DNA from 2 places in the Streptomyces sp. NPDC059247 genome. Region 1 is predicted to be linked to the other one. Evidence: riboswitches for the same ligand, from Rfam matches in the RefSeq annotation. Region 1 holds a riboswitch; the other holds the start of a gene.
What was found. A riboswitch is a leader RNA that binds a small molecule or an ion and turns the genes downstream of it on or off. The one in region 1 is predicted to bind cobalamin.
Positions count from the first base shown of each region.

Region 1 (6,954 bases):
TGCCGGTGGCGGTGCTGGCCTCGGTCGCCCCGGCGGGTGCGCTGGCGCTCCTGTGGCAGGAGGGTCCGGCGGGGACGGGCGCGGTGACGGGGTGGGTTCCGCTCGTGGTGGGCGGGTTCGCCTTCTGTGTGTCGCTGGACCGTTCGGTGGCGTCGGCGGCGGGCGGTCCGGAACGGGCGGGTCCGGTGGCGGCGGCGGCGGGGGCGCTGGCGGTGCTCGCGGTCGGGGTCGGCCCGCAGGTGGAACTGGCGCTGCTGGTCTCGGGTTTCGCCATGGCCGCGGTCCTCGACGCGCTGTCCGGGCGATGGTCCGTGGGGAAGCCACGCGTACCGGGTCCGGCAACCCTGACTTCCCCCTTATTGGTCTAGACCTAGAACCCCTCCCCCGCTTAGCATCGACGACCGCGATCACTAAGACGACCGATCGCGCGACGGACCGTGACGAGGGGGAGACAAGAATGCTGGAGGCGCTCGGAATACAGGAGTCGACGGAGGACGTCTATCGCCTGCTCCTGGAGCGACCGGACTTCGACGTGACAGAGATGGCGGCCCATCTGGACCGCCCCGAACCCCAGGTCCGCGAGGCGCTCGCCTGCCTCGCGGACCTCAAGCTCGTCCTGATGGACGACTGCTCCGGCGAGGTCGAACCCTTCAACCCCGACATCGGCTTCTCCTTCCTGCTCTCCCGCGCCGAGGCCGAACTGAGCAGGCGCAGACGCCAGGTGGAACAGGCCGGGCGGGCCGTGGCGGGCATCCTCGCCTCGTACACCGACCACACCGAGACCGGCGCCCGGCACGACCTCGTGGACCGCATCACCGGCCTCGACCAGGTCCGCGACCGCCTGGAGGACCTCGCCGCGAACGCCCGTACCGAATGCCTCTCGCTGCTGCCCGGCGGGGCCCAGCTCCCCGACACCATGGACGCGAGCCAGCCGCTCGACCAGCTCGCCCTGGAACGCGGGGTGAAGATCCGGTCGATCTACCAGGAGAGCTTCCGCAACGACCCGCCCACCGCCGAGTACGTCCGCTGGTACTGCGACCTGGGCGGCGAGGCGCGGACCGTGCCCGTGGTCCCGATGCTCATGGTGATCGTGGACCGTGAGGCGGCGCTCGTCCCGGTCGACCCCCAGGACGGCCGCGCGGGCGCCCTGGAGGTCCGCAGTCCCGGTCTGGTGCACGCGCTCGTGGTGCTCTTCGACCGGTTGTGGGAGGCGGGCACCCCCTTCGGCGAGGCCCCCCGCCGCGACGAGCACGCGCTCTCCCCGCAGGAGCGGGAGCTGCTCATGCTGCTGGGGATCGGCTGCACGGACGACATCGCCGCCCGGCGCCTCGGGGTGTCGCTGCGGACCGTGCGCCGGATGAGTTCCGACCTGATGAACCGGCTCGGCGCCCGCAGCCGTTTCGAGGCGGGCGTCCGCGCCAGCAAGGAGGGCTGGCTCTGAACCCCGGCCCCCGTGACGGCCCTTGCCCGGCCCGGGGGCCACCGCACCCGGCCGCCACGGAGTCCCTTCCGTTATACGGACAGGGGTTCCGTGGGGCCGGAGGCGTCCCCTAGATTTCCCCAGCACTTGTCGAGGTGATCAGCGAGGGGACGGAATCGCCATGCCGGAAGAGACACAAGGGAAACAACCGACCATCACCCCCCTGCGGGTGGTGATCGCGCTCTGCCTGATCGCGCCGTTCGTGGCGATGCTCTGGGTGGGGTCCTACGCGAAGACCGAACCCCTGCTCGGGGGCATCCCGTTCTTCTACTGGTACCAGATGCTCTGGGTGATCGTCTCGACCGCGCTCACCATGATCGCGTACAAGCTGTGGCAGAACGACCAGCGCGCCCGCAAGGGGGGTGACGCGCGATGAAGGACGGCGTGAACGGCGTCGCGCTCGCCGTCTTCATCTTCTTCTTCGTGGCCGTCACGGTCATGGGCTTCCTCGCCGCGCGCTGGCGCAAGGCCGAGGACGAGAACAGCCTCGACGAATGGGGCCTGGGCGGGCGCTCGTTCGGCACCTGGGTCACCTGGTTCCTGCTGGGCGGCGACCTCTACACCGCGTACACCTTCGTCGCCGTCCCGGCGGCCATCTACGCGGCGGGCGCGGCCGGTTTCTTCGCCGTCCCGTACACGATCCTGGTCTACCCGCTGATCTTCACCTTCCTGCCGCGCCTCTGGTCGGTCTCGCACAAGCACGGGTACGTCACCACCTCGGACTTCGTGCGCGGACGCTTCGGTTCCAAGGGGCTCTCCCTGGCGGTGGCGGTCACCGGCATCCTCGCCACCATGCCGTACATCGCGCTCCAGCTCGTCGGCATCCAGGCCGTCCTGGACGTGATGGGCCTCGGCGGCGGCGAGACCACCCACTGGTTCGTCAAGGACCTGCCGCTGCTCATCGCCTTCGGCGTCCTCGCCGCGTACACCTACTCCTCCGGGCTGCGCGCCCCCGCGCTGATCGCCTTCGTCAAGGACACCCTGATCTACCTCGTCATCGCGGTGGCGATCATCTACATCCCGATCAAGCTGGGCGGCTTCGACGAGATCTTCGCCAGGGCGGGCGAGGCGTACGCGCAGACCAACCCGGCCACCGACAAGCCGCGCGGCACGCTGGTGCCCGGCGAGGCGGGCCAGTGGACGTACGCGACGCTCGCGCTCGGCTCGGCGCTCGCGCTCTTCATGTACCCGCACTCCATCACGGCGACGCTGTCGTCGAAGAGCCGCGAGGTCATCCGCCGCAACACCACCATCCTGCCGCTGTACTCGCTGATGCTGGGCCTGCTCGCGCTGCTCGGCTTCATGGCCATCGCCGCGGGCATCCAGGTGAAGAACGGCCAGCTCGCCATCCCGCAGCTCTTCGAGACGATGTTCCCCGACTGGTTCGCGGGCGTCGCGTTCGCCGCCATCGGCATCGGCGCGCTCGTCCCGGCCGCGATCATGTCCATCGCCGCCGCCAACCTCTTCACCCGCAACATCTACAAGGACTTCATCAGACCGGACGCGACCCCCGCCCAGGAGACCAAGATCTCCAAGCTGGTCTCCCTCCTGGTCAAGGTCGGCGCCCTCGCCTTCGTCCTCACCATGGACAAGACGGTCGCGATCAACTTCCAGCTGCTCGGCGGCATCTGGATCCTGCAGACCTTCCCGGCCCTGGTCGGCGGCCTGTTCACCCGCTGGTTCCACCGCTGGGCCCTGCTCGGGGGCTGGGCCGTCGGCATGGTCTACGGCACGGTCGCCGCGTACGGCGTCGCCAGCCCCACCCAGAAGCACTTCGGCGGCTCCTCCGCGGAGATACCCGGCATCGGCGAGATCGGCTACATCGGCCTCACCGCCTTCGTCCTCAACCTCCTCGTGACCGTGGTCCTCACCTTCGTCCTCAAGGCCCTCAAGGCCCCCGACGGCGTCGACGAGACCTCCCCGGGCGACTACACGGCCGACGCGGGCGACCGCGGCGTCAAGGACCTCCCGCCGGTCGGCGCCGGAGGCCACTGACCGGAAACCATTGACCGGAGGCCATCGACCGGAAGCAACTGACCGGAAGCCATCGACCGGAGGCCACCGACCCGCCGCCGCGCCCGAGGGGCCCGGGACTCCCGCGAGGGAACCCGGGCCCCTCCCCCGTGCCCCCGGGGAGGCACACTGCCTCCATGGACTTCACGATCAGGGCGGTACGGCCCGAGGAACACGCGGAGCTCGGCGACCTCACCGGGCTGACCTATCTGAACGACGGGCTGCTGCTGCACGGCGAGGACGACTTCTATCTGGACGTGCTCCGCGACACCGCCCGGCGGGCCCGCGAGGCCGAGGTCCTCGTCGCCGTCGACGCCGACGGCCGGATCGTCGGCGGAGTGACCTTCGCCCCCGGCGGCACCCCCTGGGCGGACATCGCCGTCGCGGGCGAGGCCGAGTTCCGGATGCTCGTGGTCGCCCCGGACGCCCGGGGCAGGGGCGTCGGCGAGGCCCTCGTCCGGGCCTGCGCCGACCGGGCGCGGGCCCTCCCCGGATGCGTCCGGCTGGTGCTCTCCACGGCCGACCTCATGGTCTCCGCCCACCGGATCTACGAACGGATGGGCTTCGTCCGCACCCCCGAACGGGACTGGGCGCCGGTCTCCGACCACCTCCTGCGCACCTACGCCCTGGAGTTCTGAGGCCACGGCGCGACACAACATGTGGGGGGTGCCGCAAGCGGCGCCCCCCACATGTATGCTCGTGCTCGCTGTCGACGCAGGGGAATCCGGCGCGAATCCGGAACTGTCCCGCAACGGTGTGCTTCGTACGGATACGACGTCCGCACGACGTGAGTCCGAAGACCTGCCGGCAGTGCGCCCGGTCCGTCCGTTCCGGGTGCCACAGACGTCCGGGCCTCGCGGAATGGGCCGGTGGACGCGGCGCCTCCGGCCTGCCCGGAAAGCCGTCCGCCCGCCTTCCCGCCGCGGCCCCGAGCCGAGCGAGGGAGAGCCCCCACGTGACCATCGCGCCCGCCCATCCGGCGTCCGCCGAGGCTTCCGCGATCGAGAGCGACGCCCCCGGGACCGTACTGCTGCGGACCCTGACCGCCCTCACCGCCGACCTCCCCGACACCGACCCCGGCAAGGTCGCCGCCGCCGCGCTCCGCGGTCGCAGCGCCGCCGCGGACGAGGCGGAGCTGCGCGAGCTGGCCACCGAGGCGGCTGCCGGGCTGATCGCCGAGGACCCCGCGTACTCCCGGCTCGCCGCCCGGCTCCTGACGATCACCATCGCCGACGAGGCCGCCTCCCAGGGTTCCGTCGCCTTCTCCGCGTCCGTGGCCGTCGGCCACCGCGAGGGCCTGATCGCCGACCGCACCGCCGACCTCGTCGCCGCCCACGCCGACCGGCTCGACGCGACGATCGACCCGGCGGGCGACGACCGCTTCGGCTACTTCGGCCTGCGGACCCTCTACTCGCGCTACCTGCTGCGCCACCCGATCACCCGCAAGGTGATCGAGACCCCCCAGCACTTCATGCTGCGCGTGGCCTGCGGTCTCGCCGAGGACGACGGCTCCCGCGCCCTCGACGAGGTCGCGGCCCTCTACGGTCTGATGAGCCGCCTCGACTACCTGCCGTCCTCCCCGACGCTCTTCAACTCCGGCACCCGCCACCCGCAGATGTCCTCCTGCTACCTCCTGGACTCCCCCCAGGACGAGCTGGACTCCATCTACGACCGCTACCACCAGGTGGCGCGGCTCTCCAAGCACGCGGGTGGCATCGGCCTCTCGTACTCCCGCATCCGCGCCCGGGGCTCGCTGATCCGCGGCACCAACGGGCACTCCAACGGCATCGTGCCGTTCCTGAAGACCCTCGACGCCTCCGTCGCCGCCGTGAACCAGGGCGGTCGCCGCAAGGGCGCCGCCGCCGTCTACCTGGAGACCTGGCACGCCGACATCGAGGAGTTCCTGGAGCTCCGCGACAACACCGGCGAGGACCAGCGCCGCACCCACAACCTGAACCTGGCGCACTGGATCCCGGACGAGTTCATGCGCCGGGTCAACGCGGACGCCGAGTGGTCGCTGTTCTCCCCGGCGGACGTGCCCGAGCTGGTCGACCTGTGGGGCGAGGAGTTCGACGCCGCCTACCGCAAGGCCGAGGCGGCGGGCCTGGCCCGCAAGACCATGCCCGCCCGTGACCTGTACGGCCGGATGATGCGGACCCTGGCCCAGACCGGCAACGGCTGGATGACCTTCAAGGACGCCTCGAACCGGACGGCCAACCAGACCGCCCTGCCCGGTCACACCGTCCACTCCTCCAACCTCTGCACGGAGATCCTGGAGGTCACCGACGACGGCGAGACCGCCGTCTGCAACCTCGGCTCGGTCAACCTCGGCTCGTTCGTCGCCGACGGCGGCATCGACTGGGAGCGGCTGGACGCCACCGTCCGCACGGCCGTCACCTTCCTCGACCGGGTCGTCGACATCAACTTCTACCCGACCGAGCAGGCGGGCCGCTCCAACGCCCGCTGGCGGCCGGTGGGCCTGGGCGCGATGGGCCTCCAGGACGTCTTCTTCCAGCTGAAGCTGCCGTTCGACTCCCCCGAGGCCCGCGCGCTCTCCACCCGGATCGCCGAGCGGATCATGCTCGCCGCGTACGAGGCGTCCGCCGACCTCGCCGAGCGCAACGGTCCGGTCCCCGCCTGGGAGGCCACCCGTACCGCCCGGGGCGTGCTGCACCCGGACCACTACGACGTGGAGCTGAACTGGCCGGAGCGCTGGACGGCGCTGCGCGCGCGGATCGCCGCCACCGGGATGCGCAACAGCCTCCTCCTCGCCATCGCGCCGACCGCGACCATCGCGTCGATCGCCGGTGTCTACGAGTGCATCGAGCCGCAGGTCTCCAACCTGTTCAAGCGCGAGACGCTGTCCGGCGAGTTCCTCCAGGTCAACTCGTACCTGGTCACCGAGCTGAAGAAGCTCGGCGTGTGGGACGCGCAGACCCGTGAGGCGCTGCGCGACTCCAACGGCTCGATCGCCGACTTCACCTGGGTCCCGGCCGAGGTGCGCGAGCTGTACCGCACCGCCTGGGAGATCCCGCAGCGCGGTCTGATCGACATGGCCGCCGCCCGGACCCCGTTCCTGGACCAGTCGCAGTCGCTGAACCTGTTCCTGGAGACGCCCACCATCGGCAAGCTGTCGTCGATGTACGCGTACGCCTGGAAGCAGGGTCTGAAGACCACGTACTACCTGCGTTCGCGCCCGGCGACCCGGATCGCCCGCGCCGCCCAGGCGTCGGCCGCCGCCCCGGCCACCATCCCCGTCCAGCAGGCCGCCGACCCCGACGCGGTCGCCTGCTCCCTGGAAAACCCCGAGTCCTGCGAGGCCTGCCAGTGATGAGCACCGACGAACAGAAGAACCTCCTCGACCCGGGCTTCGAGCTGACCCTCCGCCCGATGCGCTACCCCGACTTCTACGAGCGCTACCGGGACGCGATCAAGAACACCTGGACCGTCGAGGAGGTCGA
Region 1 covers NZ_JBHYZW010000004.1:352,689-359,642, forward strand. The annotation lists gene ACFXGN_RS11460 (hypothetical protein) at 1-368, shown strand, start outside; gene ACFXGN_RS11465 (LuxR C-terminal-related transcriptional regulator) at 458-1,441, shown strand; gene ACFXGN_RS11470 (DUF3311 domain-containing protein) at 1,602-1,856, shown strand; gene mctP (monocarboxylate uptake permease MctP) at 1,853-3,475, shown strand; gene ACFXGN_RS11480 (GNAT family N-acetyltransferase) at 3,631-4,131, shown strand; cobalamin riboswitch at 4,180-4,317, shown strand; gene ACFXGN_RS11485 (ribonucleoside-diphosphate reductase subunit alpha) at 4,449-6,824, shown strand; gene ACFXGN_RS11490 (ribonucleotide-diphosphate reductase subunit beta) at 6,824-6,954, shown strand, end outside.

Region 2 (6,954 bases), on a different contig from region 1:
GCCGCGAGGCCTTCGAGGGCCCAGTCGAGGAGGGCGGGGAGCCCGTCGGTGCCGGGGGTGTCCTGGGTCTCGGGGGCGGGTTCCGCGGGCGGGACCTCGCAGCGCTCCTCGCGCAGTTCCTCGACGCGCTGGCCGAGGAGGTCGAGGAGGACGGGGACGTCGACCGGGCCCTGGGAGAGCTGGAGGAGCGTGAGGACCTGCGGGAGGGCCTCGACGACCTCGGCGACGGCGCCGGGGGCGACGTCCTCGGGGGACGGGTGCACCAGGGACCAGGCGTCGAGGAGCGCGACCCAGCCGCGCAGCACGGCGGAGTCGTCGCGGTCCCAGGCGTGGAGGCGCCAGCCGGGGCGGGCGGTGCCGCCGTGGAGTTCGACGAGTCCGGCGAGCCGGGCCCGGTCCCAGCCGGCCCGGATCTGGCCGGGTGTCAGGTCCAGTGCGGCGGCGGCCCGTTCCTGGGCGGGGCCGCTGCCGGGGGCCGCGTCGGCGCCGCGCTCGACGGCGGCCCAGCGGGCGATCCGTACGGCGTCGGCGAGGACGTGCCGGGCCTGGCGGGCGAGTTCCGCGCGGGGCGGAGTGCCCTCGGGCGGCCTCGGCGCCGGCCGGGTGCGCCGGGTCGTCACGGCCCGTCGGGCAGTGGCCAGCGCCCGCGGGCGGACGAGTCGGAGTCTGGAGTTGCGCGCCAATGGTTCATCGGGCTTTCGAGACGTCACGGGGGCAGTCTTCCCGCTGACGGCCCGAAAGCCCAATCGGAATCGGCCACCCCGTCGCGGCGGGCGCGGGCGGAGGGGTCCGGGGCCCGGTCGGCCCCGGCCGTCCGGCCCTTCTCAGAGGAGGGGGGTGAGGAAGCGGCGGAGGCCCTCCTCGTAACGGACGGGGTCGGCGTTCCACAGACAGGCGTGCGGGGCGTGCCGGACGGTCTGGAGGGTGACGAGGTCGGGGCGGCGGGCAGCCAGCTCGACGGAGGGTTCCCAGGGGGCGAGGGTGTCGTCGGGGCCGTGCAGCAGGAGGACGGGGACGCGCAGGGCGCCGGGCGCGGAGGCGGCTTCGAGGAGGTCGCCGTGCGGGCCGGTCCTGCCCTGGGCGGCGCGGACGGCGAGCGGGACCAGCGGTCCGGGGACGTGCCGGGCGGCGGCGAGGTTGCGCAGAGTGGCCTCCCAGTCGAGGACCGGGGAGTCGAGGACGAGTCCGGCGATCCGGTCGCGGACGCCGGATTCGGCGGCGGCGCGCAGGGCCATCGTGGCGCCGGTCCCCCAGCCGTGCAGGACGACCTTGGTGGCGCCCCGGCGGAGGGCGTAGCGGAGGGCGGCGTCGACGTCGCGCCATTCGGAGGCGCCGAGGTGGGCGAGGCCGTCGGGGGAGGGCGGCGCGCCCTCGTCGCCCCGGTAGGCGGGGATCAGGACGGGGACCTTGCTCCGGTGGAAGAAGGGGAGGACGTTCAGCGGGTGTTCCCGGGTGGTGCCGAGGCCGTGCAGGGCGATGACCCAGGTGGTGCGGGGGGCGGCGGCCAGCCAGGCGGGCAGGGGGCCGAGTTCGCCGGGGATCTCGGTGTCCTCGTGGGGGATGCCGAGGGCGGAGGCCGGGGTGCCCCGGTGGAGCTGGGGGGTGAGGCGGACGCGGACTCCGGGGGCGACGACGCCCAGCTCGACCCGTTCCAGGCGCCGGACGACGGTGTCGGCGGTGTGCGGGACATGGTCGAGGACGGGGCCGACGACGGCGTGCAGGCCGTGGCCCTCGATGCCGTAGGTGCCGGGGCGCAGTGAGGCGAGGTCGCGGGTGAGGGTGATCTGTCCGGGACCGGTGGCGTGCACGGTCAGCCGGGGTTCCCCGGGCAGGGGACGTCCGGACGGTGCCTTGAGGACGGCATCGCTGGCGTACCGGCCGGCCGCGACCGCGACCGCGCCGACACCGAGCAGGGTGGTGACGGCCGCTGCCGTCGCTGTAGCCGGGCGCACGTTCCCAGTCTCGGCAGGGTGGCGGCGGGCTGCCACCGGACGGGGCCGACCGGGGGTCCGGGGAGCGGTCCCGGGGTCCCCCGGGGGAGTGACATGGGTCTCCTCAGGGGGGTCCCCCGGTCGGATGATCCGGTCCGGGGAGCGGAACCGGGTGGCGGGGGTGGAACCGGGACAGGTCGTACGTGCCCGGTGTCGTCCGGGATTACCCGGGGTTGCGGGGTGACCGCATCGTGGACAGCGGGTGCTCCGGAGCCATAAACGGAATCTGTTGACACCGGATAGAGACACCGTCGCGCCCTACCCAGTTCACCTTCCGTTCACCCAGGTTGCTTACGTTCGGCTGGCCACTGACGTCAAACGATTGCCTGGGTAAATGGAACACATCACGCTGCTGCTCGCCATTGTGGTCGTGACAGCTCTCGTGTTCGATTTCACGAACGGTTTCCACGACACCGCGAACGCGATGGCCACGACCATCTCGACCGGTGCGCTCAAGCCCAAGACGGCGGTGGCCATGTCCGCCGTGCTCAACCTCGTCGGCGCGTTCCTGTCCGTGGAGGTCGCCAAGACGATCTCCGGCGGGATCATCAACGAAGAGGGCATCCGAACAGAGGTGATCTTCGCCGCGCTGGTCGGCGCGATCCTGTGGAACCTGCTGACCTGGCTCCTGGGCCTGCCGTCCAGCTCCTCCCACGCCCTCTTCGGCGGCCTCATCGGCGCCGCGGTCATGTCGGCCGGCTGGTCGGCCGTGAACGGCCCGACGATCATCACCAAGGTGCTGATCCCGGCCATCGCCGCCCCGCTCGTCGCCGGTCTCGCCGCGATGCTGGCGACCCGCCTGACGTACAAGATCGGCGCGAAGACCGAGCAGAAGCACACCGCCAAGGGCTACCGGGTCGGCCAGATCGCCTCCGCCGGTCTCGTCTCGCTGGCCCACGGCACCAACGACGCCCAGAAGACGATGGGCATCATCACCCTGGCGCTGGTCACCCAGGGCGTCGTCGCCCCCGGTGCCAACCCGCCCTTCTGGGTCATCGTCTCCGCCGGTGTCGCGATCGCCCTCGGCACCTACCTCGGCGGCTGGCGCATCATCCGCACCATGGGCAAGGGCCTCACCGACCTCCAGCCGCAGCAGGGCTTCACCGCCCAGACCAGCGCCGCGACGGTCATCCTGGCCTCCTCGCACCTCGGCTTCTCCCTCTCCACCACCCAGTCCTGCTCGGGTGCCGTGATGGGTGCCGGTCTCGGCCGCAAGGGCGGTGTCGTCCGCTGGTCGACCGCGACCCGGATGTTCGTCGCCTGGGGCCTGACCCTGCCCGCCGCGGGTCTGGTCGGCGCCGGTGCCGAGTTCCTCACCAAGCAGGGCCCCTGGGGCATCGCCGCCACCGCGGCCGTCCTGGTCGGCGGCTCGGCCTACATCTGGGTGCTGTCCCGCCGCAAGCCGGTCGACCACCACAACGTCAACGAGGTCGAGTCCGACGCCCCGGCGGAGCCCGCGGGCGTGGTGACCACCGCGATGGCCGCCGTCACCCCGCCGCCGCCGGCCGGCTCCTTCGCCGCCGTCACGGACGCGGACCTGAAGACGACCATCCCGGCCCCGGCCCCCATCGACCCGTCCGCTCCCCCGGCCTCCGCCGCAGCGGTGTAAGGAACGAACGACATGAAGATCGACTGGGCGGCCCTCGGCTCCGTGTTCGGAGTCAGCCTCGTGGCCACGCTCGCCCTCGTGGGCCTCTTCACCCTCGGCATCGTCGGCCTCTCCAAGCAGGAGCAGGCCGCCGCCCGGGGCGGCTCCGCCGTCCTGGCCCGCACCGGCGCCTACGCCTGCTTCGCCCTGTGCGTGGCGGCCGTGTCGTACGGCATCTACCTGATCGTCGCCTGACGGTCCACGCCCCCCGGAGGCCGGGTGGCCGCACCTCGTGTGCGGCCACCCGGCCTCCGCGCGTCCGGGCCGTGTCTGTGGTGCTCCGCACAGTGACCCGTCGCAGGTCAAGGTGAGTTGACGGCTGTTCTCGGGGCGTGGTGGACTGCCGGGGCCAAGACGGCGGCAGAAGAGGAAGTCCGGTGCGAATCCGGCGCGGTCCCGCCACTGTGACCGGATCCGAGGGGTCCGGGAGCCAGGAACTCTCGCCGCCGGTGACGTCGATCCAGGGCGCGGACCCTGAGTGAGGACGGAGCGCCATGCCCGGCCGCCCCAGTACCACCGGTGTGTTCGCGTGCGGCGCCGCCGCCGGTCTCGCCGTGGACCTGCTCGTCGGCGACCCCCGGAGGGGCCATCCCGTCGCCGCGTTCGGCCGGGCCGCCGCCGCCGTCGAGGACCGCCTCCACCACGACCACCGGGGCTGGGGCACCCTGCACACCGCCGTCTGCGCCGGGACCGCCGCGGCCCTGGGCGCCCTCGCCGCGCGGACCGTGCGGAACCGGCCGTCCGCCGCCGTCGCCCTCACCGCCGTCTCCGTCTGGGCCGTGGTCGGCGGGACGACCCTGGGCCGGGAGGCCCGCGCGATCGGCGGGGCGCTGGCCGCCGGGGACCTGGAGGTGGCCCGGGAGCGGCTGCCGCACCTGTGCGGGCGCGACCCGCAGTCCCTGGACGGGCCCGCGATGGCCCGCGCCGTCGTCGAGTCCGTCGCCGAGAACACCTCCGACGCCGTGGTCGGCGCCCTGTTCTGGGGCGCGGTCGCGGGCGTGCCGGGGCTGCTCGGCTTCCGTGCCGTCAACACCCTGGACGCGATGGTCGGCCACAAGTCCGCGCGGCACCGCCGCTTCGGCTGGGCCTCGGCCCGGCTCGACGACCTCGCGGGCTGGCCCGGCGCCCGGCTGACGGCCGTCCTCGCCACCGTCGCGGGCGGGGACCCGCGCGGGTCCGTACGGGCCTGGCGGGCGGACGCGGCGCGCCACCCCAGCCCCAACGCGGGCCCCGTCGAGGCGTCCTTCGCGGGCGCGCTCGGCGTACGGCTCGGCGGCACCCTCGCGTACGGCGGCCGGGTCGAGCACCGGCCGGTGCTCAACGCGACGGGCCGGGCCGTCGAGGTGCCCGACATCGAACGGGCGGTCCGGCTGTCCCGCCGGGTCACCGCGCTCACCCTGGCCGTCTGCGTGGGCGGCCGGATACTGACCGACACCGTGAAGCGGAGGACGAAGTGAGGGGTGGGGGGCTGCTGGTCGCCGGTACGACGTCCGACGCCGGGAAGAGCGTCGTGACGGCCGGGATCTGCCGCTGGCTGGTCCGCGAGGGCCTGAAGGTGGCGCCGTTCAAGGGACAGAACATGTCCCTGAACTCCTTCGTGACCCGCGAGGGCGCCGAGATAGGCCGGGCCCAGGCCATGCAGGCGCAGGCCGCCCGGGTGGAGCCGACGGCGCTGATGAACCCGGTGCTCCTCAAGCCGGGCGGCGACCGCTCCAGCCAGGTCGTCCTGATGGGCCGGCCGGTGGGCGAGATGAGCGCCCGGGGCTACCACGGCGGACGGCAGAAGGAGCTGTTCGAGCCGGTGATGGCCTGCCTGGAGGAGCTGCGGAGCACCTACGACGCGGTGATCTGCGAGGGCGCGGGCAGCCCCGCCGAGATCAATCTGCGGCGCACCGACATCGTCAACATGGGGGTCGCGCGGGCCGCGCGGCTGCCCGTCGTGGTGGTCGGCGACATCGACCGGGGCGGGGTCTTCGCCCAGTTCTTCGGCACGACGGCGCTGCTGGCCCCCGAGGACCAGGAACTGGTCGCCGGATACCTGGTGAACAAGTTCCGGGGCGATGTGAGCCTCCTCGAACCGGGCCTCGACATGCTGCACGGGCTGACCGGCCGCCGCACCTTCGGCGTCCTGCCGTACGCGCACGGCCTCGGCATCGACGAGGAGGACGGGCTGCGCGTCTCGCTGCGCGGCACGGTCCGCGAGTCGGTCGTCGCCCCGCCGGTCGGCGCGGACGTGCTGCGGGTCGCGGTCTGCGCCGTACCGCTGATGTCCAACTTCACGGACGTGGACGCGCTGGCGGCCGAGCCGGGCGTCGTCGTCCGGTTCGTCGACCGGCCCGAGGAACTCGTCGACGCGGACCTCGTCGTCGTGCCCGGCACCCGGGGCACGGTCCGGGCGCTGGCCTGGCTGCGCGAGCGGGGACTCGCCGACGCCCTGGTCCGGCGCGCGGCCGAGGGCCGTCCGGTGCTGGGGATCTGCGGCGGCTTCCAGGTCCTCGGCGAGCACATCGACGACGAGGTCGAGTCGAGGGCGGGGGCCGTCGCCGGGCTCGGGCTGCTGCCCGTACGGGTCCGCTTCGCCCGTGAGAAGACCCTCGCCCGGCCGTCCGGCGAGGCCCTCGGGGAACCGGTCGAGGGGTACGAGATCCACCACGGCGTCGCCGAGGTGCTGGGCGGCGAGGCGTTCCTCGACGGATGCCGGGCGGGGTCCGTGTGGGGCACCCACTGGCACGGCTCGCTGGAGAGCGACGGTTTCCGGCGCGCGTTCCTGCGGGAGGTCGCCGCGGCGGCCGGGCGCCGCTTCGTCCCTGCGCCCGGCACCTCGTTCGCGGCGCTCCGCGAGGAGCAGCTCGACCGGCTCGGCGACCTGATCGAGGAACACGCGGACACCGACGCGCTGCTGCGGCTGATCGAGAACGGTCCGCCGCCCGGCCTGCCGTTCGTGCCGCCGGGAGCGCCGTGAGCGCGGGCGGGGCCCCGGGCGCGGGCACCCGTACGGCCGTCCCCACCGGCACCGGAAGCGCGGGGTCCCGGACGGGACGCCCGTGGAGCGAACTCGACGAAAGGACCGGCCGATGAGCGCCCGGTACCCGTTCACCGCCGTCGTCGGCATGGCCGACCTGCGGCTCGCACTGCTGCTCAACGCCGTCAGCCCGGCCGTGGGCGGGGTGCTGGTCCGGGGCGAGAAGGGGACCGCGAAGTCCACCGCCGTCCGGGCGCTCGCCGAACTGCTGCCGCCGGTGCCGGTCGTCGCGGGCTGCCGGTTCAGCTGCGACCCGGCCTCGCCCGACCCGGGCTGCCCCGACGGCCCGCACG
Region 2 covers NZ_JBHYZW010000003.1:57,089-64,042, forward strand. The annotation lists gene ACFXGN_RS07365 (hypothetical protein) at 1-710, opposite strand, end outside; gene ACFXGN_RS07370 (alpha/beta hydrolase) at 825-1,952, opposite strand; gene ACFXGN_RS07375 (anion permease) at 2,326-3,600, shown strand; gene ACFXGN_RS07380 (hypothetical protein) at 3,613-3,834, shown strand; cobalamin riboswitch at 3,959-4,102, shown strand; gene ACFXGN_RS07385 (cobalamin biosynthesis protein) at 4,134-5,096, shown strand; gene ACFXGN_RS07390 (cobyric acid synthase) at 5,093-6,601, shown strand; gene ACFXGN_RS07395 (putative cobaltochelatase) at 6,714-6,954, shown strand, end outside.
Region 2: it holds a riboswitch for cobalamin, as region 1 does, so the genes downstream of both, ACFXGN_RS07385 (cobalamin biosynthesis protein) here and ACFXGN_RS11485 (ribonucleoside-diphosphate reductase subunit alpha) in region 1, are expected to answer to the same signal.